2 regions of the Agromyces excoecariae genome follow, and region 1 is predicted to be linked to the other one. Evidence: riboswitches for the same ligand, from Rfam matches in the RefSeq annotation. Region 1 holds a riboswitch; the other holds the start of a gene.
What was found. Region 1 has a riboswitch for ZMP and ZTP ahead of glyA (serine hydroxymethyltransferase). Riboswitches for the same ligand answer to the same signal wherever they lie in the genome.
Positions count from the first base shown of each region.

Region 2: another riboswitch for ZMP and ZTP. It lies ahead of glyA (serine hydroxymethyltransferase); the one in region 1 lies ahead of glyA (serine hydroxymethyltransferase).

Region 1 covers NZ_JBPSLA010000018.1:10,706-25,359, forward strand. Annotated here, with positions in the region: gene ACSJD1_RS16825 (sigma-70 family RNA polymerase sigma factor) at 1-963, opposite strand, end outside; gene nagA (N-acetylglucosamine-6-phosphate deacetylase) at 1,345-2,514, opposite strand; ZMP/ZTP riboswitch at 2,609-2,690, shown strand; gene glyA (serine hydroxymethyltransferase) at 2,764-4,083, shown strand; gene ACSJD1_RS16840 (bifunctional methylenetetrahydrofolate dehydrogenase/methenyltetrahydrofolate cyclohydrolase) at 4,278-5,165, shown strand; gene ACSJD1_RS16845 (cytidylyltransferase domain-containing protein) at 5,264-6,772, shown strand; gene ACSJD1_RS16850 (N-acetylneuraminate synthase family protein) at 6,795-7,667, shown strand; partial or broken gene ACSJD1_RS16855 (DUF6716 putative glycosyltransferase) at 7,664-8,779, shown strand; gene ACSJD1_RS16860 (gamma carbonic anhydrase family protein) at 9,077-9,613, opposite strand; gene ACSJD1_RS16865 (APC family permease) at 9,707-11,026, opposite strand; gene ACSJD1_RS16870 (YbaK/EbsC family protein) at 11,152-11,643, shown strand; gene galK (galactokinase) at 11,701-12,861, opposite strand; gene galT (galactose-1-phosphate uridylyltransferase) at 12,858-14,018, opposite strand; gene ACSJD1_RS16885 (DeoR/GlpR family DNA-binding transcription regulator) at 14,103-14,654, shown strand, end outside.
Region 2 covers NZ_JBPSLA010000019.1:25,263-39,916, forward strand. Annotated here, with positions in the region: gene galK (galactokinase) at 1-583, shown strand, start outside; gene ACSJD1_RS17570 (YbaK/EbsC family protein) at 641-1,132, opposite strand; gene ACSJD1_RS17575 (APC family permease) at 1,258-2,577, shown strand; gene ACSJD1_RS17580 (gamma carbonic anhydrase family protein) at 2,671-3,207, shown strand; partial or broken gene ACSJD1_RS17585 (DUF6716 putative glycosyltransferase) at 3,505-4,620, opposite strand; gene ACSJD1_RS17590 (N-acetylneuraminate synthase family protein) at 4,617-5,489, opposite strand; gene ACSJD1_RS17595 (cytidylyltransferase domain-containing protein) at 5,512-7,020, opposite strand; gene ACSJD1_RS17600 (bifunctional methylenetetrahydrofolate dehydrogenase/methenyltetrahydrofolate cyclohydrolase) at 7,119-8,006, opposite strand; gene glyA (serine hydroxymethyltransferase) at 8,201-9,520, opposite strand; ZMP/ZTP riboswitch at 9,594-9,675, opposite strand; gene nagA (N-acetylglucosamine-6-phosphate deacetylase) at 9,770-10,939, shown strand; gene ACSJD1_RS17615 (sigma-70 family RNA polymerase sigma factor) at 11,321-12,766, shown strand; gene ACSJD1_RS17620 (MFS transporter) at 12,817-14,082, opposite strand; gene purU (formyltetrahydrofolate deformylase) at 14,240-14,654, shown strand, end outside.

The DNA.
Region 1 (14,654 bases):
CGTGGCGGCGACGAGCATCGCGCCGCCGACCCCGGCGCCGACGGAGACCGCCGCACCCGTCCCAGAGGCCCCGGCGGCTCCGGCCGCGCCGGTGCCGGACCCCGCCGTCGCGGTGCCGGTGGTGCCGACCGCACCCGCCGCGGTGCCGGCGGCGCCCGCCGCCGAGGTCGCGACCGGTGCGGCCGTACCGAGCCATGCCGAGTACGCCGTGGCCGCGGCCGACCCGGCGGCGAGGGGAAGCAGCACGAACGCGAGCCGCATGCCGACCTCGCGGGCCTCGGCGGCCACGACCGGGCAGGTCGCGCAGCCGTCGAGATGCGCCTCGACCTTCACCGTGTCGCGTCGACGCAGTCGCCCGCGCATGTACGCACCGAGCCGGTCGACCGTCCAGCCGCACTCGGGTTCGAGGTGGGCGTCGGCGAGGTGCGCGCGGATCCACTGCTGCCGGAGGCCCTCGCGCGCGCGATACGCGAGCGCGGCGGTCGCGTTCGCGCTCATCCCGAGCAGGGGCGCGATCTGCTGCGGCGACATCCGCTCGACCTCGGAGTACCAGAGCACCTCCTGCCAGCGCTCCGGCAGCGCGCGGAACGCCTTCGCGGTCGTGGATCGATCGAGCGCCTCGATCGCGGCGACATCGCCGGTCGTCGGATCCTCCACCGACTCGAGGTCGTCGAGGGCCGCCTCGCGGTTGGCTCGGCCCCAACTCGCGGCGGTGTTCCGGATCGTGGCGAACAGGTACGGACGGAAGGCCCCGTGCGGGCCCTTGCCCGACCGGATCGCGTCGAAGGTCCGGGTGAACGCCTCGGCAACGAGGTCGTCGGCGTCGAGCGACGTGTGCGACCGCGCGAGGGTGCGAGCGGATGCCTCGTGGCGCCGCCAGAGCTCGGCATACGCGTCGCGATCTCCCCGGCGGGTCGCCGCGATCAGGTCGGCGTCGGCGGGCGCGGAGCGGGGTGGGGTCACCTACCTCGTCCTCCTCGTTCGGGCGCGCTCGCGCGGGGCGCACGCGATGCCCTCGGGTGCCGGCGATCCGCGCCGGACGGGTTGCTCTGCGCTTCCGCTCATTCAAGCGGATGGGCGCCGGATCGACGAAACGCGGGATCCGAGGCTCGGCTTCTGCGCGCGGATCGTGCGAAGTCGCGTCATGATCCGGCGGAGCCGACGTCTCTCAAGGTGAGTGGCCGCGCACCGGGGAAGGGCCGGGTGGCCGCTCGGGTCCGAGTGGACCGTGCGGGGGCGCGCGGAACGGCGAGGCGGGACGGAGCGAGGGGCGAAGGGGAACAGGCCCCCCGCTCCGCCCGGGCGAAGCCGCCGGGGCCGGGCGGCCGCAGGTCGCGTCGTGCGTCAGGCGAGGCGGGCGCCCGCGCCCCAGACCGCTGCGACCGCGAGGTCGTCTGTGAGCAGCACCGCGTCGGCGGCGAAGCCGACGTCGAGCCGGCCGAGGTCGCCCGCCCGCCCGATCGCGGAGGCCGGCGTGACGGTGAGCGCCCCGACCGCCTCGTGCAGCGGAATGCCCGAATCGACCACGGCCCGGCGGAGTGCCTCGTCCGGGGTGAGGGTCGATCCGGCGATCGCGCCGGTGTCGACGAGCCGGGCCACGCCGTCGCGCACGTCGACCGAGAGCGATCCGAGCACGTACCCGCCGTCGGCCGCCCCGGTCGCGGCCATCGCGTCGGTCACGAGGGCGACCCGCCCCGGCGCCCCCGCGAAGGCCAGGCGCACGACGTCGGGGTGCACGTGCACCCCGTCGCCGATCACCTCGAGCGTCACGTGGTCGGCGTGCATGGCCGCGACCACGGGGCCGGGCGCGCGATGGTGGATGCCGCGCATGCCGTTGAACGCGTGCGTCAGGATCGATGCGCCGGCGTCGAAGGCGCGGAGCGCGGTCTCGAAGTCGGCGCCCGTGTGGCCGACGGCGACGGCGACGTCCGCCTCGACGAGGCGCGCGATCGCCGCCGCCGCGCCCGCGTGCTCGGGCGCGATCGTGATCTGCCGGAGCGTGCCGTCGGCCGCCTCGAGCAGCCGGTCGAGTGCGTCGTCATCGGCCGTGCGGAGCATCGACGGGTCGTGCGCGCCGCGGAACTCGTGGTCGAGGAAGGGGCCCTCGAGGTGGGCGCCGAGCACGAGGGGATCGGATGCCGCGACTGCGGCGATCGCGCGGAGCCGATCGGCGAGCACGTCGACGGGGGCCGTCACGAGCGAGCAGACGCTCCGGGTCGTGCCGTGCGCGCGGTGCACGGCGAGCCCGGCACGGATGGCGTCGACGCCGTCGTCGAAGGCCGCGCCGCCCGCGCCGTGGCAGTGGATGTCGACGAATCCGGGCGTGAGCCAGCGGCCCGCGGCATCCGTCACCTCGGCCTCGCCGGCCCGCACCGCCGGCGCATCGCGCCAGGTCTCGCCGATGCCGCGGCCCGCGATCCGGTCGCCCTCGAAGCGCACCCACGCGTCCGGGACGGTGTCGCCGCCCGACACGATGCGGGCGGAGTGGACGACGGTCGTCGGCGCGGTGGTCACCGGGCCACGATATCGCCGCGGACGGCCCGGCCGACCGGTCGCGCGACCGGCCGCGTCATCCGCGGCGTGGGCTCGCGGCTTCCGTTGCTATGCTTGGCGGCGTCGCGACTGGCGTTGAGATGGGTGACCATCGGGGAGCGACTGGCACGGACCGACCGCACGCCTGGGCCGGTACGCGAGGCCTCGGGGCGCGAGTCGCGCACGAGGCGATTTCCGCAGGTCCGCATGTCATCCCGAAGGAGCCATCCATTGGCTGAGTCACTCACCACCGACGCCCCCGCCGCTGCAGTCGCGGGCGCCGAGTCCGTCTTCAACCAGCCCCTCGCGCAGGTCGACCCCGAGATCGCGGAGGTGCTCGAACTCGAGCTGAACCGCCAGCGCACCACGCTCGAGATGATCGCGAGCGAGAACTTCGTGCCCGTCTCGGTGCTGCAGTCGCAGGGCTCGGTGCTCACCAACAAGTACGCCGAGGGCTACCCGGGCCGCCGCTACTACGGCGGCTGCGAGTTCGTCGACGTCGCCGAGAACCTCGCGATCGCGCGCGCGAAGAGCCTCTTCGGCGCCGAGTACGCCAACGTGCAGCCCCACTCGGGCGCGACCGCGAACGCCGCCGTCCTGTCCGCCATCGCGACGCCCGGCGACACGATCCTCGGCCTCGAGCTCGCGCACGGCGGCCACCTCACCCACGGCATGAAGCTGAACTTCTCGGGCAAGCTCTACAACGCCGTCGCGTACGGCGTCGACCCCGAGAGCTTCCAGGTCGACATGGACGTGGTGCGCGACAAGGCGCTCGAGCACAAGCCCCAGGTCATCATCGCCGGCTGGTCGGCCTACCCGCGCCAGCTCGACTTCGCCGCGTTCCGCGAGATCGCCGACGAGGTCGGCGCGAAGCTCTGGGTCGACATGGCGCACTTCGCCGGGCTCGTGGCCGCGGGCCTGCACCCGAACCCCGTGCCGCACGCGGATGTCGTCTCCTCGACCGTGCACAAGACGATCGGCGGCCCGCGCTCTGGCTTCATCCTGTCGCGCGACATGGAACTGGCGAAGAAGCTCAACTCCAACGTCTTCCCCGGCCAGCAGGGCGGCCCGCTCATGCACGTGATCGCCGCGAAGGCGACCGCGTTCAAGATCGCGGCGTCCGAGGAGTTCCGCGACCGGCAGGAGCGCACGCTGAGCGGTGCGCGCATCCTGGCCTCGCGCCTCGTGGCGGACGACTCGCGCGCCGCGGGCGTCGACGTGCTCACCGGCGGCACCGACGTGCACCTCGTGCTCGCCGACCTCCGCACCTCCGAGCTCGACGGCCAGCAGGCCGAGGACCGCCTGCACGAGGTCGGCATCACCGTGAACCGCAACGCGGTGCCGTTCGACCCGCGCCCGCCGATGGTCACCTCGGGCCTGCGCATCGGCACGCCGGCGCTCGCGACCCGCGGCTTCGGTGACGCCGAGTTCACGGAGGTCGCCGACGTCATCGCGCTCGCCCTGCAGGCGAACCCGGATGTCGCGGCGCTCCGTTCGCGCGTCGAGGCGCTGACCGCGGCGTTCCCGCTCTACCCGGGTCTGCAGCAGTAGCCCTCGGCCGACGCCCCGGGGCGGGCGGCCGCTCGCCCCGGGGCCCGGCCCGATCCACCGCATCCCGCCGGCGACCGTCGATCGGTTCGCCTGCACAGCGGAGGAACTCCGGTGCAACACGCCGCACACCGGCATCCGCCCACCGGCGTGTCGCACCGAAGTTCCTCCCGTACCAGCTCGGAAAGGCTCCCGAAATGACCGCCATCACCCTCGACGGCGTCGCGACCGCGTCGGCCGTGAAGTCGGAGCTCGCCTCGCGCATCACCGACCTGCGCTCGAACGGCATCGTGCCGGGCCTCGGCACCCTGCTCGTCGGCGACGACCCCGCCTCGCGGTCGTACGTCGCCGGCAAGCACCGCGACTGCGCCGAGGTCGGCATCGAGTCGATCCGCGTCGACCTGCCGGCGTCGGCGACCTCCGCCGACGTGCGCGCCGCGATCCGCGACCTCAACTCGGCGCGCGAGGTCACCGGGTACATCGTGCAGCTGCCCCTGCCGACGGGCCACGACGAGAACGCCATGCTCGAGCTCATCGACCCCGACAAGGACGCCGACGGGCTGCACCCCACGAACCTCGGCCGCCTCGTGCTCGGCATCGAGGGCGACCTGCACTCGCCGCTGCCGTGCACGCCGGCGGGCATCGTCGAGCTGCTCCAGCGCTACCAGGTCCCGATCCGCGGTCGGCACGTGACCGTCATCGGCCGCGGGCTCACCGTCGGTCGCCCGCTCGGCCTGCTCTTCACGCGCAAGGGCCTCGATGCCACGGTCACCCTCACGCACTCCCGCACCCAGGACCTCGCCGGTGAGGTCGCCCGCGCCGACATCGTGGTCGCGGCCGTCGGCGTGCCGCACATGGTCAAGCCCGAGTGGGTGCAGCCGGGCGCCGCGGTGCTCGACGTCGGCATCACGCGCGTCGCCGACGAGGAGACGGGCAAGGGCAGGCTGACCGGCGACGTCGACCCGGCGGTCGCCGAGGTCGCCGGCCACCTCTCGCCGAACCCCGGGGGCGTCGGCCCGATGACCCGGGCGATGCTGCTCGCGAACGTCGTGAAGGCCGCGGAGATCAAGCTGCACGGCCGCTGAGGCGGGCAGCGCCTGCCGCAGCATCTGTCAGCCTGAACGTCGTCGGTCGTTCACCGCGCGTGCACCCCGCGTACGCGTCGCCCGCTTAGCTTCGCGGCATGAGCCGCAGCGACTCCATCGAGGCCACCGCCGCCGGCGCGGCCGATTCGGGATCCGCCCGGGACGGCGAGGGCGCGTCGGGGGACCGCGCCGCCCGCACCGGGCAGGGCCCTGCCGCGACCGGCGGCGGTTCGCCGGCCGCCGCCGTGCGCGCCGTCGCGATCATCCCGGCCAGGGGCGGGTCGCAGGGCCTGCCCGGCAAGAACGTGGCACGCGTCGGGGGAGTGCCGCTCGTGGCCAGGGCCGTGCACGCCGCCCTCGCCGCGGAGCGCATCGGGCGCGTCGTCGTGACCACCGACGACGAGGAGATCGCGGATGCCGCGCGCGGCGCCGGCGCCGAGGTCGTCGCCCGCCCGGCCGAACTCGCGAACGCCACGGCGTCGAGCGAGTCGGCGCTGCTGCACGCGATCGATGCGCTCGTGCGCGAGCCGGGCTCGGCCGACGAGCCCCCGGAGCACGAGGTCACCGTGTTCATCCAGGCCACCTCCCCGTTCATCGACCCCGCCGACCTCGACGCGGCCGTCGCGCGGGTCGCGTCGGGCGAACGCGACGTGGTCTTCGCCGCCACCCCGACCCACGGATTCCTGTGGCGAGAGCGGGCCGACGATGCCGACGGTGCGAGCGCGGTCGGTGTGAACCACGACCCGACGAACCGGCCGCGACGGCAGGACCGGGAGCAGGAGTTCCTCGAGACCGGTGCGTTCTACGTGTTCCGAACCGACGGCTTCCTCCTCGCCGGGCACCGCTTCTTCGGACGGATCGGCATCCAGCGCGTCCACCCCGACACCGCGATCGAGATCGACGACGCCGCCGACCTCGCCCGCGCCCGCGTGCTCGCACCGCGCATCGACCGTCGGCTCGCGGGCGGCATCGCCGCCTCGCTCGCCCGCCGCGAGGGTGCGGCGTGGGTCGCCGACCCGCGCCATCCGTTCATCGACGTCGACGCCGTCGTGACCGACTTCGACGGCGTGCACACCGACGACACCGCCGCGGTCGACGAGCTCGGGCGCGAGTCGGTGCGCGTCAGTCGGGCCGACGGGCACGGTGTGGCCCGCCTGCGCGACGCCGGCATCCCCGTGCTGATCCTGTCCGCCGAGGCGAACCCGGTCGTCACCCGGCGCGCGGAGAAGCTCGGGGTCGACGTCATCCAGGGGCTGACCGACAAGGGCACCGCGCTCCGCGAGTGGGCGGCGGCCCGCGGCATCCGCCTCGACCGCATCGCCTACCTCGGCAACGACCGGGGCGACATCCCCGCGCTCGACCTCGCGGGCTGGCCGCTCGCCGTCCCGGACGCGGCACCGGACGCGCTCGAGCGCTCCCGTCACGTGCTCGAGCAGCACGGCGGCCACGGCGCGGTGCGCGAACTCGCCGAGCTCGTGCTCGCCGCGCGCGAGGCCAAGCTCGGCTCCGGCGCCTCCGACCTCGTGCGCGAGTCGCACGAGCTCGAGCCCGCGCACCCCAGTCGCGAACAGCGCGAGGCCATCGCCACGGCGTCCTCCGCGTCCTGACCACCCACGAAAGCGAGCCACCATGTCCGTGCGCATCGGCCACGCCGCCATCGGCGAGTACGACCCCGTCTACGTCATCGCCGAGATCGGCCTCAACCACAACGGCGACGTCGAGATCGCCAAGCGGCTCATCGAGGTCGCCGCGCACGCCGGTGCGCAGGCCGTGAAGTTCCAGAAGCGCACGCCCGACCTCTCGACGCCCGAGCACATGAAGCCGATGCCGCGCGAGACGCCGTGGGGCACCATGACCTACCTCGAGTACCGTCACCGCGTCGAGTTCGGGCGCGACGAGTACGCCGAGGTCGCCCGCCACGCCGCCCTGCACGGCCTCGACTGGTTCGCGTCGCCGTGGGACGCGCCGGCCGTCGCCGACCTCGAGTCCTACGGCGTCGTCGCCCACAAGATCGCGTCGGCCTCGGTCACCGACCTCGAGCTCCTCGAGGCGGTCCGCGACACGGGCAAGCCCGTGATCCTCTCGACCGGCATGTCGACGCTCGACGAGATCGATCGCGCGGTCGCGGTGCTCGGCACCGAGCGCCTCGTGATGATGCACGCCACGTCGAGCTACCCGATGCCGTCTGAGGAGGCGAACCTCCTGATGATCCCGTCGCTGAAGCGTCGTTACCCCGGCGTCCCGGTCGGCTACTCGGGCCACGAGCGCGGCCTGCAGATCTCGATCGCCGCGGTCGCGCTCGGCGCGGTCGCCGTCGAGCGCCACATCACGCTCGACCGCACCATGTGGGGCTCCGATCATTCGGCCTCGCTCGAGCCGCAGGGGCTGGAGCACCTCGTGCGCGACATCCGCATCATCGGCGAGGCGCTCGGCGACGGCGTGAAGCGCGTCTACCCGGGCGAGGAGGCCCCGAAGGCCAAGCTCCGCCGGGTGCTCGCGTGACGGAGGGCCGCCCCGCCGGCGTCGCGAGCGCCCCGGCGACGGATGCCGCGGGGCGGCGCCTGCTCGTCGTCGGCGACGCCGACTCCTACGTGAAGTGGGGCGCGGCGCTCGCCTCGACGCTGCCCGGGGAGTGGACGTCGCGACTCGTCGTCGTCGCCTCGCCCGTGCAGCCGAGCCCACGCCAGCTCGAGCACGCCCTCGACGGGACGCGCTTCGCACCGGCCGACGTGCGCATCGTGCCGCTCGACGGGCGCGACGGTTCGCCAGGCCTCGACGACGAACTCGACGACTTCGACCCGCACGCGGTGCTGCTCGCGCTGCGCGGGCCGTTCGTGCGCGTCGTCGCCCCGCGGATCCTCCGGCGCCGGAACCGCCCGGCGCTCGTGAGCGGCTTCCCCGGCCTCACCATCCCGGCCGTGCCGAAGGCCGTCGTCTACCGCGAGCAGACCGACCTGATCGTGCTGCACAGCCGGCGCGAGGTGCGCGAGTTCCGCGAGAACGCCGCCGAACTCGGCGTCGACCGCATGTTCGGGCTCGCGACGCTGCCCTTCCTCTCGGCGGCCGGGGCGGATGCCGTCGGACCGGGCGGCACGGACGTGATCTTCGCCGCGCAGGCCAAGGTGCCGTCCGAGCGGGCGGACCGCGTGCACGTGCTCGTCGCGCTCGCCGAACTCGCCCGGCGGCAGCCCGATCGGCGCGTCGTCGTGAAGGTCCGCGCTCGAGCGGGCGAGGCGCAGACCCACGCCGAGGCGCACGACTACGCCGACCTCCTGCGCGAGCTCCCCGACACCGGGTCGCGCGTCGGCGACGCGGACGCCGTCCCGCCGAACCTCGTCGTCGAGGACGGTCCCATGGCCGCCCACCTCGAGCGAGCCGGCTCGCTCGTGACGGTCAGCTCCACGGCCGCGCTCGAGTCGGTCGCGCTCGGCATCCCGACGCTGCTCATCGACGACTTCGGCGTCTCGCCCGCGATGATCAACACCGTGTTCGAAGGCGCCGGGCTGTTCGGCTCGACGACGGACCTCGCGGCCGGGCGCTTCCGCCGCGCCGACGGGGCGTGGCTCGCGGACAACTACTTCCACGGGCGCGACGCCGACGACTGGGCGTCACGACTGGCCGCGCTCGTCGAAGCGCGCGAGATCGTGCCGCTCGCGCCGCTCGTGCGCACGCGCAACCTCTCGGGCGGGGCGCTGCGGTCGGCGTTCGAACGGCGACGCATGCTGGGCGGGCACGACCGCAGCCTGTCGGGCGCGCTCGCCTGGGGCGTCGGCGTCCCGGCGCGGGGCGTCGTCCGCCGGGTGCGGCGCGCGCGGCGCCGGATCGCGCGGCTGTGGTCTGGCGCGGGCCGGCCCGCCTCGGGTGCCGGCGCGGCGATCAGCGAATCGGGCGCCGCGGAGGCCGCCGCCCGCTCAGTCGACGGGAGCGGTGTGCAGCGCGACGTGCGCCAGGTAGGCCTCGGCGTTGCGCCGGATGCCCGCCTGCTCGTCGGCGGTGAGCTCGCGGCGGACCTTGCCGGGCACGCCCGCGACGAGCGAGCCGGGCGGCACGACGGTGCCCTCGAGCACCACGGCGCCGGCCGCGACGAGTGACCCGCGGCCGATCACGGCGCCGTTGAGGATCGTCGCACCCATGCCGATGAGGCAGTCGTCCTCGACCGTGCAGCCGTGCAGCACCGCACGGTGGCCGACCGAGACCCCCTCGCCGATCACGACGGGGTAGCCGGAGTCGACGTGGCAGACCACGCCGTCCTGCAGGTTGGAGCGCTCGCCGAGGCTGATCGGCTCGGCCTCCGCACGCAGCACCGCGTTGTACCAGACGCTCGATCGCGCGGCGAGTCGCACCTGCCCGACGATGACGGCGCCGAGGGCCACGAAGGCGCTCGGCTCGAGCTCGGGGGCCGGGACGTCGGCGATGGTCAGGATGCGGGCTGAGGGATCGGCGCTCATGCCGCCAGCCTATTCCCGGGCCGCGATCGAGCGGATGCCGTCCGCACCGTCGCGGGGCAGGAGCGGTGCAGTCGGCATCCTCTCGATACCGGGCTAGTCCTCAGGAGGGCCGGAGCGCCGCCCGACGGCGAGACGGATGCCGCGCACCGCGCCGCCGACGGCGAAGACGGCGACGCCCGCCGCGATCGACGCCGCCGGGAGCGTGACGACGAGCGCGACGCATCCGATCGCGCCGAACCACGAGAGCCACCGCGGCACGAGCCGCTCGCCGGCCGGCTGGGTGATCGCGGACGCGTTGGCGACGAGGTAGTAGACCAGCACGCCGAACGACGAGAACCCGATCGCTCCGCGGAGATCGGCCACGAGCAGCAGCACGATCACGGCGACGCCCGTCGCGATCTCGGCGACGTGCGGCACGCCGAACCGCGGATGCACCGATGCGAGCGGGCGGGGGAGCTCGCCGTCGCGCGCCATCGCGAGGCTCGTGCGCCCGACTCCCGCGACGAGCGCGAGCAGCGAACCGAGCGCGGCCACCCCGGCCGCGGCGCGCACCACGGGCTCGGCCCAGATCCATCCGGCGACCGCCACGACGTCGACGAGCGGGGCCGCGGATGCCGCGAGCGCGTCGGGCCCGAGCGCCCCGACCGCGGCCGTGCCGACGAGCGCGTACACGACGACGACGACCGCGAAGGCGATGCCGATCGCGCGGGGGATCGTCCGTCGGGGTTCGCGCACCTCCTCGCCGAGCGTCGCGATGCGCGCGTACCCGGCGAACGCGAAGAAGACCAGGGCTGCGGCCTGCAGCACCCCGTAGACGCCGAGCGCGCCGGGCGCGGCATCCGTCGACGGCAGGGCGGCCACCGATGCGGTCGCGCCGACGCCCCAGCCGACGCCCGCGACCGCAGCGAAGCCCGCGGCGACGACCACGACGAGTACCGCGAGCACGGCCGAGACGATCACCGAGGCGACCCGCGCGGTGCGCGTGACGCCGAGCACGTTGACGCCGACGAGCACCACGACCGCGACGATCGCGACGGGCTTCTGCCACGCGGGCGGCACGAGGTACGCCGCGGCGGTGAGCGCCATCGCGGCGCAGCTCGCGGTCTTGCCGATGACGAACCCCCACCCGGCGAGGAAGCCCGGCCAGGCGCCGAGCCGCTCCCGGCCGTACCGGTACGCGCCGCCCGACTCCGGGTGGCGGACCGCGAGCTGCGCCGTCGAGCCGGCGTTCGCGAACGCGACGGACGCCGCGATGGCGAGCCCGGCGAGCAGCAGGCCGCCCGCGGCCTGCGCCGCCGGCCCCCACACCGCGAAGACGCCCGCGCCGATCATCGCCGCGAGCCCGATGGCGACCGCGCCACGGAGCCCGAGACGTCGCGCGAGCCGATCGGGGGGCGGGCCGGAGCTGGTCACGCTCGAACCCTACGGCAGCGCGGCGAGCGCACGGGGCACCCGCCGGTCGTCGCTCGGGCGGGCGGCATCCGAGGCACCTGCTCCCGACGACGGATGCCGCGGCATCCGCTCGTAGGATCGAGGGCATGACCGCCGAGCCGACCGCCCCCTCGCACGCCGCCGTCGACCGCGTCGCCGCCGCGCTCGCCGCAGACGGGATCGAGCCGCGCATCGTGTGGTTCGACGACGCCGTGACCACCGCGAAGCTCGCCGCCGAGGCGCTCGGCATCGAGGTGGGCCAGATCGCGAACTCGCTGGTCTTCACACTCGACGACGAGCCGATCCTCGTGCTCACCTCGGGCGCGCACCGCGTGGACACCGAGTGGCTCGGCGCCGAGCTCGGCGGCACGATCGGGCGCGCGTCGAAGGAGGTCGTGAAGGCCGCGACCGGCCAGGTCATCGGCGGGGTCGCACCGGTGGGCCACCCTGAGCCGGTGCGCACCTTCGTCGACGTCGACCTCGCCGCCTACGACGAGGTCTGGGCCGCCGCGGGGCATGCGAAGACGGTGTTCCCGACGACCTTCGACGAGCTCGTGCGCATCACCGGCGGCACGCCGACGGCGGTCGAGCCGAACTGAGGTCGCGCGCCGCAGTCCCGGCCCGGACGCGGCGCGGTCGGCCACGACGGAGGCGGCTCAGGCGTCGCGCCGCGCGCCCTGTGCAGCGTGCACGGTGAACACGCCGGGCTCGCGGTAGCCGTGCTCGGCGAACGCCTCGACGACCTTGCGGGCGATGACGGGCACGAGGTCGTCGATCACGAGCGCGATCGCCGCGCCGCCGAACCCGCCGCCGGTCATGCGCGCGCCGATGGCCCCGTTCGCCTGGGCGGTCTCGACCGCGAGGTCGAGCTCGGGAACCGAGATCTCGAAGTCGTCGCGCATCGACGCGTGCGACGCGTCGAGCAGCGGGCCGATCGCGCCCGGCCCGTGCTCGCGAAGGGTGCGGACGGTGTCGAGGACGCGTTGGTCCTCGGTCACGACGTGCCGCACCCGACGGAAGGTCTCGTCGTCGAGCAGGTCGCGCGCACGGTCGAGGTCGTCGACGCCCACCTCGCGCAGCGACTCGGCCCCGAGGGCCGCAGCGCCCGCCTCGCACGAGGCGCGCCGAGCGGCGTAGCCGCCGGTCGCGTGGGCGTGGCTCACGCGAGTGTCGATGACGAGGAGGGACAGCCCGGCCTCGGCGAAGCCGAGCGGGATCACGTCGGCGTCGAGGCTTCGGCAGTCGAGGAACACGCCGGAATCGGCTTCGCCGAGGAGCGACGCGGACTGGTCCATGATGCCGGTCGGGGCGCCGACCACGCGGTTCTCGGCGAGGCGGCCGACCTTCGCGAGCGTCGGGCGGTCGAGGCCGAGGCCCCAGTGCTCGTCGAGGGCGAGCGCGACGGCGCATTCGATCGCGGCCGACGACGAGAGGCCCGCCCCGACCGGCACGTCGGAGTCGATGTGGAGGTCGACGCCGCGGACGTGCGCCAGGTCGGCCCCGGATTCGCCGAGCGCCCACACGACGCCGAGCGGGTACGCGGCCCAGCCGCTCACGGCGTCGGGCGTGAGCTGGTCGAGGTGCACCTCGACGGTCTCGGGCGAGAAGGTCGACGAGACCCGGACGACGCGGTCGTCGCGGTCGCCGAGCGCCACGGTCGTTCGACGGTCGATCGCGAACGGGAACACGAAGCCGTCGTTGTAGTCGGTGTGCTCGCCGATGAGGTTCACGCGGCCGGGAGCCGACCACACGCCCGCTGGGCGGCGGCCGTACTGCTCGGCGAAGCGATGCTGGGCGGAGGCCACGGCGTCGGTCACAGGTCAACTCCTTCGATGGCGGTGCGAAGTGCGGCGGCCTGCGTCTCGGGCGGCACGTCGCCGATCCAGGCGCCCATGGCGGCCTCGGAGCCGGCGAGGTACTTGAGCCGGTCGGCGGCTCGACGCGGGCTCGTCAGCTGCATCGTGAGGCGCACGTCGTCGCGGTGCTCGTGCACGGGCGCCTGGTGCCACGCGGCGATGTACGGCGTGGGCGTGTCGTAGAGCCGATCGACTCCGCGGAGGAGGCGCAGGTACACGCGTGCGAGCTCGTCGCGCTCCTCGGCCGTGGTCTCGGCGAGGTCGGGCACGTGACGGTTGGGGACGAGGTGGACCTCGATCGGCCAGCGCGCGGCGAAGGGCACGTACGCGGTCCAGTGCTCGCCGGCGAGGAGCACGCGCTCACCGGAGCGCTCCCGCTCGAGCACGTCGGCCTGCAGCGACGGCCCGTAGGCGTCGATCGCGCCGAGCAGGCGCTCGGTGCGCGGCGTCACGTACGGGTAGGCGTAGATCTGGCCGTGCGGGTGGGGGAGCGTGACGCCGATCTCGCGCCCGCGGTTCTCGAACGGGAACACCTGCTGCACGCCGGGGAGTGCCGAGAGCGCGGCGGTCCGGTGCGCCCAGGCCTCGATGACGGTCCGGGCGCGCGAGACGGACTGGGTCCCGAACGAGCCCTCGTGCTCGGGGCTGAAGCAGACGACCTCGCAACGGCCGTGCGAGGGCAGGCGGCGCCCGATGCCAACGGCGCGCACGTCGGCGAGGGCGGATGCCGCGGCATCCGCCCCGCCTGTGGACACGGGCCAGTCGGCGAGGTCGGGTCCGAACGACGGCGAGCGGTTCTCGAACACGGCGACGTCGTACGTGCTGGGGATCTCCGACGGATTGGTCGCGGTCTGCGGCGCCAGCGGATCGGCGTCGGCCGGGGGCAGGAACACGCGGTTCTGCCGTGCGGCCGCGATCGAGATCCATTCGCCCGTGAGCGGGTCCTGCCGCATCTCGGCGACCGCGGGCCTCGGGTCGAGCGCACGGGCGTCGATTGCGCGCTCAGGCGGGAGCGTCGTGTCGGCGTCGTCGAAGTAGATGAGCTCGCGGCCGTCGGCGAGGCTCGAGCGGCGCACGGCGATGCGCGGGTCGAGGAGGCCGGGTTCGGTCTGGTGCACGGCGCCACGGTACGCGACTTTCGTTTGAGAAACAAGTGGGTTTCGTATTGCAAAGTACGGATGCCTCGGCGCACACTGGTCGTCATGCAGCCAGATGCCGCGCACCGCCGCAGGCTCACCGCCGACCTCGTGAGCGAGCGCGGGTTCGTCCGCGTCGTCGAGCTCAGCGAGTCGTTCGGCGTGACCCCGGTGACGGCCCGCGCCGACCTCGACGCGCTCGAGCGGGCCGGTCTGGTGCGACGCGTGCACGGCGGTGCCGTGCCGTCCGGGGCCGGTGCCGCCGAGCCGCGGCCCGAACGCGAGCCGAGCTTCGAGGAGGCGCTCGCGACGTCCGTCGTGCCCAAGCAGGTGATCGGCGAGCGCACGGCCGCGCTCGTGCGGAGCGGGCAGAGCCTCATCCTCGACGTCGGCACCACGACGCTCCAGGTGGCCCGCGCACTCCGCGCGCGCGCCGACCTCGACGACGTCACGATCTTCACCAACGGCCTCTCGATCGCGCTCGAGCTCGAACCCGAGATCCCGAGGTTCACGGTCGTCGTGACGGGCGGCACCCTCCGCCCCCGCCAGCACTCGCTCGTGCACCCGCTCGCCGGTTCCGTCCTCGACGAGGTCCACGTCGACCTCGCGGTCATCGGG
Region 2 (14,654 bases), on a different contig from region 1:
CCGAAGCCTCGACGCCGACGTGATCCCGCTCGGCTTCGCCGAGGCCGGGCTGTCCCTCCTCGTCATCGACACTCGCGTGAGCCACGCCCACGCGACCGGCGGCTACGCCGCTCGGCGCGCCTCGTGCGAGGCGGGCGCTGCGGCCCTCGGGGCCGAGTCGCTGCGCGAGGTGGGCGTCGACGACCTCGACCGTGCGCGCGACCTGCTCGACGACGAGACCTTCCGTCGGGTGCGGCACGTCGTGACCGAGGACCAACGCGTCCTCGACACCGTCCGCACCCTTCGCGAGCACGGGCCGGGCGCGATCGGCCCGCTGCTCGACGCGTCGCACGCGTCGATGCGCGACGACTTCGAGATCTCGGTTCCCGAGCTCGACCTCGCGGTCGAGACCGCCCAGGCGAACGGGGCCATCGGCGCGCGCATGACCGGCGGCGGGTTCGGCGGCGCGGCGATCGCGCTCGTGATCGACGACCTCGTGCCCGTCATCGCCCGCAAGGTCGTCGAGGCGTTCGCCGAGCACGGCTACCGCGAGCCCGGCGTGTTCACCGTGCACGCTGCACAGGGCGCGCGGCGCGACGCCTGAGCCGCCTCCGTCGTGGCCGACCGCGCCGCGTCCGGGCCGGGACTGCGGCGCGCGACCTCAGTTCGGCTCGACCGCCGTCGGCGTGCCGCCGGTGATGCGCACGAGCTCGTCGAAGGTCGTCGGGAACACCGTCTTCGCATGCCCCGCGGCGGCCCAGACCTCGTCGTAGGCGGCGAGGTCGACGTCGACGAAGGTGCGCACCGGCTCAGGGTGGCCCACCGGTGCGACCCCGCCGATGACCTGGCCGGTCGCGGCCTTCACGACCTCCTTCGACGCGCGCCCGATCGTGCCGCCGAGCTCGGCGCCGAGCCACTCGGTGTCCACGCGGTGCGCGCCCGAGGTGAGCACGAGGATCGGCTCGTCGTCGAGTGTGAAGACCAGCGAGTTCGCGATCTGGCCCACCTCGATGCCGAGCGCCTCGGCGGCGAGCTTCGCGGTGGTCACGGCGTCGTCGAACCACACGATGCGCGGCTCGATCCCGTCTGCGGCGAGCGCGGCGGCGACGCGGTCGACGGCGGCGTGCGAGGGGGCGGTCGGCTCGGCGGTCATGCCCTCGATCCTACGAGCGGATGCCGCGGCATCCGTCGTCGGGAGCAGGTGCCTCGGATGCCGCCCGCCCGAGCGACGACCGGCGGGTGCCCCGTGCGCTCGCCGCGCTGCCGTAGGGTTCGAGCGTGACCAGCTCCGGCCCGCCCCCCGATCGGCTCGCGCGACGTCTCGGGCTCCGTGGCGCGGTCGCCATCGGGCTCGCGGCGATGATCGGCGCGGGCGTCTTCGCGGTGTGGGGGCCGGCGGCGCAGGCCGCGGGCGGCCTGCTGCTCGCCGGGCTCGCCATCGCGGCGTCCGTCGCGTTCGCGAACGCCGGCTCGACGGCGCAGCTCGCGGTCCGCCACCCGGAGTCGGGCGGCGCGTACCGGTACGGCCGGGAGCGGCTCGGCGCCTGGCCGGGCTTCCTCGCCGGGTGGGGGTTCGTCATCGGCAAGACCGCGAGCTGCGCCGCGATGGCGCTCACCGCCGCGGCGTACCTCGTGCCGCCCGCGTGGCAGAAGCCCGTCGCGATCGTCGCGGTCGTGGTGCTCGTCGGCGTCAACGTGCTCGGCGTCACGCGCACCGCGCGGGTCGCCTCGGTGATCGTCTCGGCCGTGCTCGCGGTACTCGTCGTGGTCGTCGCCGCGGGCTTCGCTGCGGTCGCGGGCGTCGGCTGGGGCGTCGGCGCGACCGCATCGGTGGCCGCCCTGCCGTCGACGGATGCCGCGCCCGGCGCGCTCGGCGTCTACGGGGTGCTGCAGGCCGCAGCCCTGGTCTTCTTCGCGTTCGCCGGGTACGCGCGCATCGCGACGCTCGGCGAGGAGGTGCGCGAACCCCGACGGACGATCCCCCGCGCGATCGGCATCGCCTTCGCGGTCGTCGTCGTCGTGTACGCGCTCGTCGGCACGGCCGCGGTCGGGGCGCTCGGGCCCGACGCGCTCGCGGCATCCGCGGCCCCGCTCGTCGACGTCGTGGCGGTCGCCGGATGGATCTGGGCCGAGCCCGTGGTGCGCGCCGCGGCCGGGGTGGCCGCGCTCGGTTCGCTGCTCGCGCTCGTCGCGGGAGTCGGGCGCACGAGCCTCGCGATGGCGCGCGACGGCGAGCTCCCCCGCCCGCTCGCATCGGTGCATCCGCGGTTCGGCGTGCCGCACGTCGCCGAGATCGCGACGGGCGTCGCCGTGATCGTGCTGCTGCTCGTGGCCGATCTCCGCGGAGCGATCGGGTTCTCGTCGTTCGGCGTGCTGGTCTACTACCTCGTCGCCAACGCGTCCGCGATCACCCAGCCGGCCGGCGAGCGGCTCGTGCCGCGGTGGCTCTCGTGGTTCGGCGCGATCGGATGCGTCGCGCTCGTCGTCACGCTCCCGGCGGCGTCGATCGCGGCGGGCGTCGCCGTCTTCGCCGTCGGCGGCGCGGTGCGCGGCATCCGTCTCGCCGTCGGGCGGCGCTCCGGCCCTCCTGAGGACTAGCCCGGTATCGAGAGGATGCCGACTGCACCGCTCCTGCCCCGCGACGGTGCGGACGGCATCCGCTCGATCGCGGCCCGGGAATAGGCTGGCGGCATGAGCGCCGATCCCTCAGCCCGCATCCTGACCATCGCCGACGTCCCGGCCCCCGAGCTCGAGCCGAGCGCCTTCGTGGCCCTCGGCGCCGTCATCGTCGGGCAGGTGCGACTCGCCGCGCGATCGAGCGTCTGGTACAACGCGGTGCTGCGTGCGGAGGCCGAGCCGATCAGCCTCGGCGAGCGCTCCAACCTGCAGGACGGCGTGGTCTGCCACGTCGACTCCGGCTACCCCGTCGTGATCGGCGAGGGGGTCTCGGTCGGCCACCGTGCGGTGCTGCACGGCTGCACGGTCGAGGACGACTGCCTCATCGGCATGGGTGCGACGATCCTCAACGGCGCCGTGATCGGCCGCGGGTCACTCGTCGCGGCCGGCGCCGTGGTGCTCGAGGGCACCGTCGTGCCGCCCGGCTCGCTCGTCGCGGGCGTGCCCGGCAAGGTCCGCCGCGAGCTCACCGCCGACGAGCAGGCGGGCATCCGGCGCAACGCCGAGGCCTACCTGGCGCACGTCGCGCTGCACACCGCTCCCGTCGACTGAGCGGGCGGCGGCCTCCGCGGCGCCCGATTCGCTGATCGCCGCGCCGGCACCCGAGGCGGGCCGGCCCGCGCCAGACCACAGCCGCGCGATCCGGCGCCGCGCGCGCCGCACCCGGCGGACGACGCCCCGCGCCGGGACGCCGACGCCCCAGGCGAGCGCGCCCGACAGGCTGCGGTCGTGCCCGCCCAGCATGCGTCGCCGTTCGAACGCCGACCGCAGCGCCCCGCCCGAGAGGTTGCGCGTGCGCACGAGCGGCGCGAGCGGCACGATCTCGCGCGCTTCGACGAGCGCGGCCAGTCGTGACGCCCAGTCGTCGGCGTCGCGCCCGTGGAAGTAGTTGTCCGCGAGCCACGCCCCGTCGGCGCGGCGGAAGCGCCCGGCCGCGAGGTCCGTCGTCGAGCCGAACAGCCCGGCGCCTTCGAACACGGTGTTGATCATCGCGGGCGAGACGCCGAAGTCGTCGATGAGCAGCGTCGGGATGCCGAGCGCGACCGACTCGAGCGCGGCCGTGGAGCTGACCGTCACGAGCGAGCCGGCTCGCTCGAGGTGGGCGGCCATGGGACCGTCCTCGACGACGAGGTTCGGCGGGACGGCGTCCGCGTCGCCGACGCGCGACCCGGTGTCGGGGAGCTCGCGCAGGAGGTCGGCGTAGTCGTGCGCCTCGGCGTGGGTCTGCGCCTCGCCCGCTCGAGCGCGGACCTTCACGACGACGCGCCGATCGGGCTGCCGCCGGGCGAGTTCGGCGAGCGCGACGAGCACGTGCACGCGGTCCGCCCGCTCGGACGGCACCTTGGCCTGCGCGGCGAAGATCACGTCCGTGCCGCCCGGTCCGACGGCATCCGCCCCGGCCGCCGAGAGGAAGGGCAGCGTCGCGAGCCCGAACATGCGGTCGACGCCGAGTTCGGCGGCGTTCTCGCGGAACTCGCGCACCTCGCGCCGGCTGTGCAGCACGATCAGGTCGGTCTGCTCGCGGTAGACGACGGCCTTCGGCACGGCCGGGATGGTGAGGCCGGGGAAGCCGCTCACGAGCGCCGGGCGGTTCCGGCGCCGGAGGATCCGCGGGGCGACGACGCGCACGAACGGCCCGCGCAGCGCGAGCAGCACCGCGTGCGGGTCGAAGTCGTCGAGTTCGTCGTCGAGGCCTGGCGAACCGTCGCGCCCGTCGAGCGGCACGATGCGCACGTCGGCCGGTGCGAAGCGCGTCCCGTCGAGGGCGTGCTCGAGCTGGCGTGGGCTCGGCTGCACGGGCGAGGCGACGACGACGAGTCGCGACGTCCACTCCCCGGGCAGCGTCGAGGCGAGCGCCGCGCCCCACTTCACGTAGGAGTCGGCGTCGCCGACGACGAGCAGGCGCCGCCCCGCGGCATCCGTCGCCGGGGCGCTCGCGACGCCGGCGGGGCGGCCCTCCGTCACGCGAGCACCCGGCGGAGCTTGGCCTTCGGGGCCTCCTCGCCCGGGTAGACGCGCTTCACGCCGTCGCCGAGCGCCTCGCCGATGATGCGGATGTCGCGCACGAGGTGCTCCAGCCCCTGCGGCTCGAGCGAGGCCGAATGATCGGAGCCCCACATGGTGCGGTCGAGCGTGATGTGGCGCTCGACGGCGACCGCGCCGAGCGCGACCGCGGCGATCGAGATCTGCAGGCCGCGCTCGTGGCCCGAGTAGCCGACCGGGACGCCGGGGTAACGACGCTTCAGCGACGGGATCATCAGGAGGTTCGCCTCCTCAGACGGCATCGGGTAGCTCGACGTGGCGTGCATCATCACGAGGCGCTCGGTGCCGAGCACCGCGACCGCGCGATCGATCTCGTCGAGCGTCGACATGCCGGTCGAGAGGATCACGGGCTTGCCCGTGTCGCGGACCGCCTCGAGGAGCTCGAGGTCGGTGACCGAGGCCGACGCGATCTTGTGGGCGACGACGCCGTAGGACTCGAGGTCGGCGACGGCCGGCGCGTCCCACGGCGACGCGAACCAGTCGAGGCCGTGCAGGGCGGCGTGGCGGGCGACCTCGGCGTACTCGTCGCGCCCGAACTCGACGCGGTGACGGTACTCGAGGTAGGTCATGGTGCCCCACGGCGTCTCGCGCGGCATCGGCTTCATGTGCTCGGGCGTCGAGAGGTCGGGCGTGCGCTTCTGGAACTTCACGGCCTGCGCACCGGCGTGCGCGGCGACCTCGATGAGCCGCTTGGCGATCTCGACGTCGCCGTTGTGGTTGAGGCCGATCTCGGCGATGACGTAGACGGGGTCGTACTCGCCGATGGCGGCGTGGCCGATGCGCACGGACATGGTGGCTCGCTTTCGTGGGTGGTCAGGACGCGGAGGACGCCGTGGCGATGGCCTCGCGCTGTTCGCGACTGGGGTGCGCGGGCTCGAGCTCGTGCGACTCGCGCACGAGGTCGGAGGCGCCGGAGCCGAGCTTGGCCTCGCGCGCGGCGAGCACGAGCTCGGCGAGTTCGCGCACCGCGCCGTGGCCGCCGTGCTGCTCGAGCACGTGACGGGAGCGCTCGAGCGCGTCCGGTGCCGCGTCCGGGACGGCGAGCGGCCAGCCCGCGAGGTCGAGCGCGGGGATGTCGCCCCGGTCGTTGCCGAGGTAGGCGATGCGGTCGAGGCGGATGCCGCGGGCCGCCGCCCACTCGCGGAGCGCGGTGCCCTTGTCGGTCAGCCCCTGGATGACGTCGACCCCGAGCTTCTCCGCGCGCCGGGTGACGACCGGGTTCGCCTCGGCGGACAGGATCAGCACGGGGATGCCGGCGTCGCGCAGGCGGGCCACACCGTGCCCGTCGGCCCGACTGACGCGCACCGACTCGCGCCCGAGCTCGTCGACCGCGGCGGTGTCGTCGGTGTGCACGCCGTCGAAGTCGGTCACGACGGCGTCGACGTCGATGAACGGATGGCGCGGGTCGGCGACCCACGCCGCACCCTCGCGGCGGGCGAGCGAGGCGGCGATGCCGCCCGCGAGCCGACGGTCGATGCGCGGTGCGAGCACGCGGGCGCGGGCGAGGTCGGCGGCGTCGTCGATCTCGATCGCGGTGTCGGGGTGGACGCGCTGGATGCCGATCCGTCCGAAGAAGCGGTGCCCGGCGAGGAGGAAGCCGTCGGTTCGGAACACGTAGAACGCACCGGTCTCGAGGAACTCCTGCTCCCGGTCCTGCCGTCGCGGCCGGTTCGTCGGGTCGTGGTTCACACCGACCGCGCTCGCACCGTCGGCATCGTCGGCCCGCTCTCGCCACAGGAATCCGTGGGTCGGGGTGGCGGCGAAGACCACGTCGCGTTCGCCCGACGCGACCCGCGCGACGGCCGCGTCGAGGTCGGCGGGGTCGATGAACGGGGAGGTGGCCTGGATGAACACGGTGACCTCGTGCTCCGGGGGCTCGTCGGCCGAGCCCGGCTCGCGCACGAGCGCATCGATCGCGTGCAGCAGCGCCGACTCGCTCGACGCCGTGGCGTTCGCGAGTTCGGCCGGGCGGGCGACGACCTCGGCGCCGGCGCCGCGCGCGGCATCCGCGATCTCCTCGTCGTCGGTGGTCACGACGACGCGCCCGATGCGCTCCGCGGCGAGGGCGGCGTGCACGGCCCTGGCCACGAGCGGCACTCCCCCGACGCGTGCCACGTTCTTGCCGGGCAGGCCCTGCGACCCGCCCCTGGCCGGGATGATCGCGACGGCGCGCACGGCGGCGGCCGGCGAACCGCCGCCGGTCGCGGCAGGGCCCTGCCCGGTGCGGGCGGCGCGGTCCCCCGACGCGCCCTCGCCGTCCCGGGCGGATCCCGAATCGGCCGCGCCGGCGGCGGTGGCCTCGATGGAGTCGCTGCGGCTCATGCCGCGAAGCTAAGCGGGCGACGCGTACGCGGGGTGCACGCGCGGTGAACGACCGACGACGTTCAGGCTGACAGATGCTGCGGCAGGCGCTGCCCGCCTCAGCGGCCGTGCAGCTTGATCTCCGCGGCCTTCACGACGTTCGCGAGCAGCATCGCCCGGGTCATCGGGCCGACGCCCCCGGGGTTCGGCGAGAGGTGGCCGGCGACCTCGGCGACCGCCGGGTCGACGTCGCCGGTCAGCCTGCCCTTGCCCGTCTCCTCGTCGGCGACGCGCGTGATGCCGACGTCGAGCACCGCGGCGCCCGGCTGCACCCACTCGGGCTTGACCATGTGCGGCACGCCGACGGCCGCGACCACGATGTCGGCGCGGGCGACCTCACCGGCGAGGTCCTGGGTGCGGGAGTGCGTGAGGGTGACCGTGGCATCGAGGCCCTTGCGCGTGAAGAGCAGGCCGAGCGGGCGACCGACGGTGAGCCCGCGGCCGATGACGGTCACGTGCCGACCGCGGATCGGGACCTGGTAGCGCTGGAGCAGCTCGACGATGCCCGCCGGCGTGCACGGCAGCGGCGAGTGCAGGTCGCCCTCGATGCCGAGCACGAGGCGGCCGAGGTTCGTGGGGTGCAGCCCGTCGGCGTCCTTGTCGGGGTCGATGAGCTCGAGCATGGCGTTCTCGTCGTGGCCCGTCGGCAGGGGCAGCTGCACGATGTACCCGGTGACCTCGCGCGCCGAGTTGAGGTCGCGGATCGCGGCGCGCACGTCGGCGGAGGTCGCCGACGCCGGCAGGTCGACGCGGATCGACTCGATGCCGACCTCGGCGCAGTCGCGGTGCTTGCCGGCGACGTACGACCGCGAGGCGGGGTCGTCGCCGACGAGCAGGGTGCCGAGGCCCGGCACGATGCCGTTCGAGCGCAGGTCGGTGATGCGCGAGGCGAGCTCCGACTTCACGGCCGACGCGGTCGCGACGCCGTCGAGGGTGATGGCGGTCATTTCGGGAGCCTTTCCGAGCTGGTACGGGAGGAACTTCGGTGCGACACGCCGGTGGGCGGATGCCGGTGTGCGGCGTGTTGCACCGGAGTTCCTCCGCTGTGCAGGCGAACCGATCGACGGTCGCCGGCGGGATGCGGTGGATCGGGCCGGGCCCCGGGGCGAGCGGCCGCCCGCCCCGGGGCGTCGGCCGAGGGCTACTGCTGCAGACCCGGGTAGAGCGGGAACGCCGCGGTCAGCGCCTCGACGCGCGAACGGAGCGCCGCGACATCCGGGTTCGCCTGCAGGGCGAGCGCGATGACGTCGGCGACCTCCGTGAACTCGGCGTCACCGAAGCCGCGGGTCGCGAGCGCCGGCGTGCCGATGCGCAGGCCCGAGGTGACCATCGGCGGGCGCGGGTCGAACGGCACCGCGTTGCGGTTCACGGTGATGCCGACCTCGTGCAGGCGGTCCTCGGCCTGCTGGCCGTCGAGCTCGGAGGTGCGGAGGTCGGCGAGCACGAGGTGCACGTCGGTGCCGCCGGTGAGCACGTCGACGCCCGCGGCGCGCGAGTCGTCCGCCACGAGGCGCGAGGCCAGGATGCGCGCACCGCTCAGCGTGCGCTCCTGCCGGTCGCGGAACTCCTCGGACGCCGCGATCTTGAACGCGGTCGCCTTCGCGGCGATCACGTGCATGAGCGGGCCGCCCTGCTGGCCGGGGAAGACGTTGGAGTTGAGCTTCTTCGCCAGTTCCATGTCGCGCGACAGGATGAAGCCAGAGCGCGGGCCGCCGATCGTCTTGTGCACGGTCGAGGAGACGACATCCGCGTGCGGCACGGGGTTCGGGTGCAGGCCCGCGGCCACGAGCCCGGCGAAGTGCGCCATGTCGACCCAGAGCTTCGCGCCGACCTCGTCGGCGATCTCGCGGAACGCGGCGAAGTCGAGCTGGCGCGGGTAGGCCGACCAGCCGGCGATGATGACCTGGGGCTTGTGCTCGAGCGCCTTGTCGCGCACCACGTCCATGTCGACCTGGAAGCTCTCGGGGTCGACGCCGTACGCGACGGCGTTGTAGAGCTTGCCCGAGAAGTTCAGCTTCATGCCGTGGGTGAGGTGGCCGCCGTGCGCGAGCTCGAGGCCGAGGATCGTGTCGCCGGGCGTCGCGATGGCGGACAGGACGGCGGCGTTCGCGGTCGCGCCCGAGTGGGGCTGCACGTTGGCGTACTCGGCGCCGAAGAGGCTCTTCGCGCGCGCGATCGCGAGGTTCTCGGCGACGTCGACGAACTCGCAGCCGCCGTAGTAGCGGCGGCCCGGGTAGCCCTCGGCGTACTTGTTGGTGAGCACCGAGCCCTGCGACTGCAGCACCGAGACGGGCACGAAGTTCTCGCTCGCGATCATCTCGAGCGTGGTGCGCTGGCGGTTCAGCTCGAGTTCGAGCACCTCCGCGATCTCGGGGTCGACCTGCGCGAGGGGCTGGTTGAAGACGGACTCGGCGCCCGCGACTGCAGCGGCGGGGGCGTCGGTGGTGAGTGACTCAGCCAATGGATGGCTCCTTCGGGATGACATGCGGACCTGCGGAAATCGCCTCGTGCGCGACTCGCGCCCCGAGGCCTCGCGTACCGGCCCAGGCGTGCGGTCGGTCCGTGCCAGTCGCTCCCCGATGGTCACCCATCTCAACGCCAGTCGCGACGCCGCCAAGCATAGCAACGGAAGCCGCGAGCCCACGCCGCGGATGACGCGGCCGGTCGCGCGACCGGTCGGCCGGGCCGTCCGCGGCGATATCGTGGCCCGGTGACCACCGCGCCGACGACCGTCGTCCACTCCGCCCGCATCGTGTCGGGCGGCGACACCGTCCCGGACGCGTGGGTGCGCTTCGAGGGCGACCGGATCGCGGGCCGCGGCATCGGCGAGACCTGGCGCGATGCGCCGGCGGTGCGGGCCGGCGAGGCCGAGGTGACGGATGCCGCGGGCCGCTGGCTCACGCCCGGATTCGTCGACATCCACTGCCACGGCGCGGGCGGCGCGGCCTTCGACGACGGCGTCGACGCCATCCGTGCCGGGCTCGCCGTGCACCGCGCGCACGGCACGACCCGGAGCGTCTGCTCGCTCGTGACGGCCCCCGTCGACGTGCTCGCCGATCGGCTCCGCGCGATCGCCGCAGTCGCGGCATCCGATCCCCTCGTGCTCGGCGCCCACCTCGAGGGCCCCTTCCTCGACCACGAGTTCCGCGGCGCGCACGACCCGTCGATGCTCCGCACGGCCGATGACGACGCACTCGACCGGCTGCTCGAGGCGGCCGACGGCACGCTCCGGCAGATCACGATCGCGCCCGAGCACGCGGGCGCGGCGGCGGCGATCGCGCGCCTCGTCGAGGCGGACGTCGCCGTCGCCGTCGGCCACACGGGCGCCGACTTCGAGACCGCGCTCCGCGCCTTCGACGCCGGCGCATCGATCCTGACGCACGCGTTCAACGGCATGCGCGGCATCCACCATCGCGCGCCCGGCCCCGTGGTCGCGGCCATGCACGCCGACCACGTGACGCTCGAGGTGATCGGCGACGGGGTGCACGTGCACCCCGACGTCGTGCGCCTGGCCTTCGCGGGGGCGCCGGGGCGGGTCGCCCTCGTGACCGACGCGATGGCCGCGACCGGGGCGGCCGACGGCGGGTACGTGCTCGGATCGCTCTCGGTCGACGTGCGCGACGGCGTGGCCCGGCTCGTCGACACCGGCGCGATCGCCGGATCGACCCTCACCCCGGACGAGGCACTCCGCCGGGCCGTGGTCGATTCGGGCATTCCGCTGCACGAGGCGGTCGGGGCGCTCACCGTCACGCCGGCCTCCGCGATCGGGCGGGCGGGCGACCTCGGCCGGCTCGACGTCGGCTTCGCCGCCGACGCGGTGCTGCTCACAGACGACCTCGCGGTCGCAGCGGTCTGGGGCGCGGGCGCCCGCCTCGCCTGACGCACGACGCGACCTGCGGCCGCCCGGCCCCGGCGGCTTCGCCCGGGCGGAGCGGGGGGCCTGTTCCCCTTCGCCCCTCGCTCCGTCCCGCCTCGCCGTTCCGCGCGCCCCCGCACGGTCCACTCGGACCCGAGCGGCCACCCGGCCCTTCCCCGGTGCGCGGCCACTCACCTTGAGAGACGTCGGCTCCGCCGGATCATGACGCGACTTCGCACGATCCGCGCGCAGAAGCCGAGCCTCGGATCCCGCGTTTCGTCGATCCGGCGCCCATCCGCTTGAATGAGCGGAAGCGCAGAGCAACCCGTCCGGCGCGGATCGCCGGCACCCGAGGGCATCGCGTGCGCCCCGCGCGAGCGCGCCCGAACGAGGAGGACGAGGTAGGTGACCCCACCCCGCTCCGCGCCCGCCGACGCCGACCTGATCGCGGCGACCCGCCGGGGAGATCGCGACGCGTATGCCGAGCTCTGGCGGCGCCACGAGGCATCCGCTCGCACCCTCGCGCGGTCGCACACGTCGCTCGACGCCGACGACCTCGTTGCCGAGGCGTTCACCCGGACCTTCGACGCGATCCGGTCGGGCAAGGGCCCGCACGGGGCCTTCCGTCCGTACCTGTTCGCCACGATCCGGAACACCGCCGCGAGTTGGGGCCGAGCCAACCGCGAGGCGGCCCTCGACGACCTCGAGTCGGTGGAGGATCCGACGACCGGCGATGTCGCCGCGATCGAGGCGCTCGATCGATCCACGACCGCGAAGGCGTTCCGCGCGCTGCCGGAGCGCTGGCAGGAGGTGCTCTGGTACTCCGAGGTCGAGCGGATGTCGCCGCAGCAGATCGCGCCCCTGCTCGGGATGAGCGCGAACGCGACCGCCGCGCTCGCGTATCGCGCGCGCGAGGGCCTCCGGCAGCAGTGGATCCGCGCGCACCTCGCCGACGCCCACCTCGAACCCGAGTGCGGCTGGACGGTCGACCGGCTCGGTGCGTACATGCGCGGGCGACTGCGTCGACGCGACACGGTGAAGGTCGAGGCGCATCTCGACGGCTGCGCGACCTGCCCGGTCGTGGCCGCCGAGGCCCGCGAGGTCGGCATGCGGCTCGCGTTCGTGCTGCTTCCCCTCGCCGCCGGGTCGGCCGCGGCCACGGCGTACTCGGCATGGCTCGGTACGGCCGCACCGGTCGCGACCTCGGCGGCGGGCGCCGCCGGCACCGCGGCGGGTGCGGTCGGCACCACCGGCACCGCGACGGCGGGGTCCGGCACCGGCGCGGCCGGAGCCGCCGGGGCCTCTGGGACGGGTGCGGCGGTCTCCGTCGGCGCCGGGGTCGGCGGCGCGATGCTCGTCGCCGCCACGGCGGTCACCCTGCTCGTGCTGCCGCAGGCCGCGCCGACGGACGCCTCCACCGACCGCGGATCGACGGCGGTCGCCGCCGAGGCGCCGGCCGATCCCGGGCCCGCCGTCGCGGTGCCGGAGCCCCCGCCGGCGCCTCCGGCCGACGAACCGGCGGCGATCGAGCCCGCCGAGCCGCCCGTCGAGGCCGCGCCCCCGGCCGCGCCCGCGGCCGCACCGGCACCCTCCGCCGTCGTCGAACCCCAGCCGGTCGTCGAGCCCGAGCCCGAGCCCGAACCGCAGGCCCGCGCAGGACTCGACCTCGTCGTCGCCGCGCACGGCTCGAGCCTGACGCTGGCGCTCACGGGCGAGCCGGGGGCCGAGGTCGAGCTGCTCGCGGACGGACTGCCGTTCGCGACCGTCGTGCTCGACGACGCCGGAGGCGCGGTCCTGGAGCTCCTCGCGCCGGCCAACCACAAGTGGACCGCGAGCGCGCAGTACGCCTGAGCCCCGCCCCGCCCGACGCCGGTCGAGGCGCGGTGACCGTTCGGGTGGAGCTACGCCTCGACGACGCGCGCGCGAGCGCGCTCCGCACGCGTGGAGCGCACCACGACGAGCATGGCGACGACGAGCAGCACCGCGTAGGCCACCGGCACCGCGCCGATGCCCACCGCATCGAACAGCACCGCGCCGACGAGCGCGCCACCGCCGATGCCGACGTTGAACGCGGTCGTGTAGAGCGCGCTCGCGGCGTCCCGCCGATCGGCCGGCGCGGCCTGCAGCAGCCGGGTCTGCAGCAGCGGAGGGATCGCGCCGAAGGCGAAGCCCCACACGGTGTAGGCGACGATCGCGGGCCACAGCCCGGGCTCGGCGGCGATCACGAGCAGTGCCACGGCCAGCAGCAGCATGGCCCCGACGAGCGCGCGGACGCTGTCGCGCGCGATCGGACTGCCGGCGACGAGGAGGCCGACCGCGCCGGCGAGACCCGACGCGAACAGCAGCGGCGCGACGGCCGCCGACGAGGCGCCGACGACGTCGGTGAGCAGCGGGGCGACGTAGGTGAGGGCGGCGTACTGGCCGATCATGACGATCGCGGTGACGACGCCGACGGCGACGACGCCCCGCATGCCGCGCCGACCGTTGGTTGAGCTCACGGCCTCGATCGCGCCCGTGACGGTCCGGCTCGCCGCCGCGTCGGCGGAACCTGCCTCGCCCGTCGCCGATCGCCGGGTCGGGGCATCCCCCGGCAGCACCGCGCGCACGACGACGGCGCCCGCGAGCGTGAGCACGGCGACCACGCCGAACGCCCAGCGCCAACCCACCGCCTGGCCGAGCGCGGTCGCGAGCGGCACGCCCGCGATGAGCGCGAGGGTGCCGCCGCCGAGCACGACGGAGACGGCTCGCCCGAGATGCTGCTCCGCGACGAGTCGAGCGGGGTAGGCGCCGACGAGCGCCCAGAACAGGCCGTGCGCGACGCCGCCGACGACGCGGACGGCGACCAGCTGGCCGTAGTCGGGTACGAGCGCGGAGGCCGCGGTCGAGAGGCCGAGCACGACGAGCACGATCGTGATGAGCGTGCGCCGGGGTACCCGCTTCAGCAGTGCGGTGAGCGGAGTCGAGGTCACGACGACCGTGAAGGCGAAGACCGAGACGAGCAGGCCCACGAGGGGCGCACCGACGCCCAGCTCGGCGCTCATCTCGGGGAGCAACCCGGTGGGCAGCATCTCGATGGTGATGGACAGGAAGACGGCCGCGGCGAGTGCGACGAGCGCGCGCCAGGGCATGGCGGTCGCGACGGCGCGCGACGAAGAGGTGATCGGCATGAGGAAGTCATCCGACGGCGTTCCCCGCGAGAGCGGCATAGCCTGCTGCGGGTCGACTACGCGCTCACGTGCGCGCCCGGGGCCGACGGTGTCCGCACGACCGCCACCCAGTGTAGCGGGGCGCACCTGCGTATTCGCCGGGCGGTACGCTGTCCCGATGAGCACGGAGGCCGAGCCGCACAGCCCGCACCTGTCCCATTGGGTCGTCACGCTGAGCTGCACCGACGGGCCCGGGATCGTGCATGCGGTGAGCGGTGCGATCGTCGCGGCGCGCGGCAACATCACCGAGAGCCAGCAGTTCGCGAGCCACGACACCGGGCGCTTCTTCATGCGCGTGCAGGTCGAGTCGCCCGCCGACCGCACCGAGTTCGAGGCCGCGCTCGCACCCGTGATCGAACGCTGGAACATGGACCTGCACCTCGACGAGGTCGGTCGCCCGCTCCGCACGCTCGTGCTCGCCTCGACCGCGGGCCACTGCGTCAACGACCTGCTCTTCCGGCAGCGCGGCGGGCAGCTGCCGGTCGAGATCCCGCTCGTCCTCTCCAACCACGGCACGCTCCGGGATCTCGTCG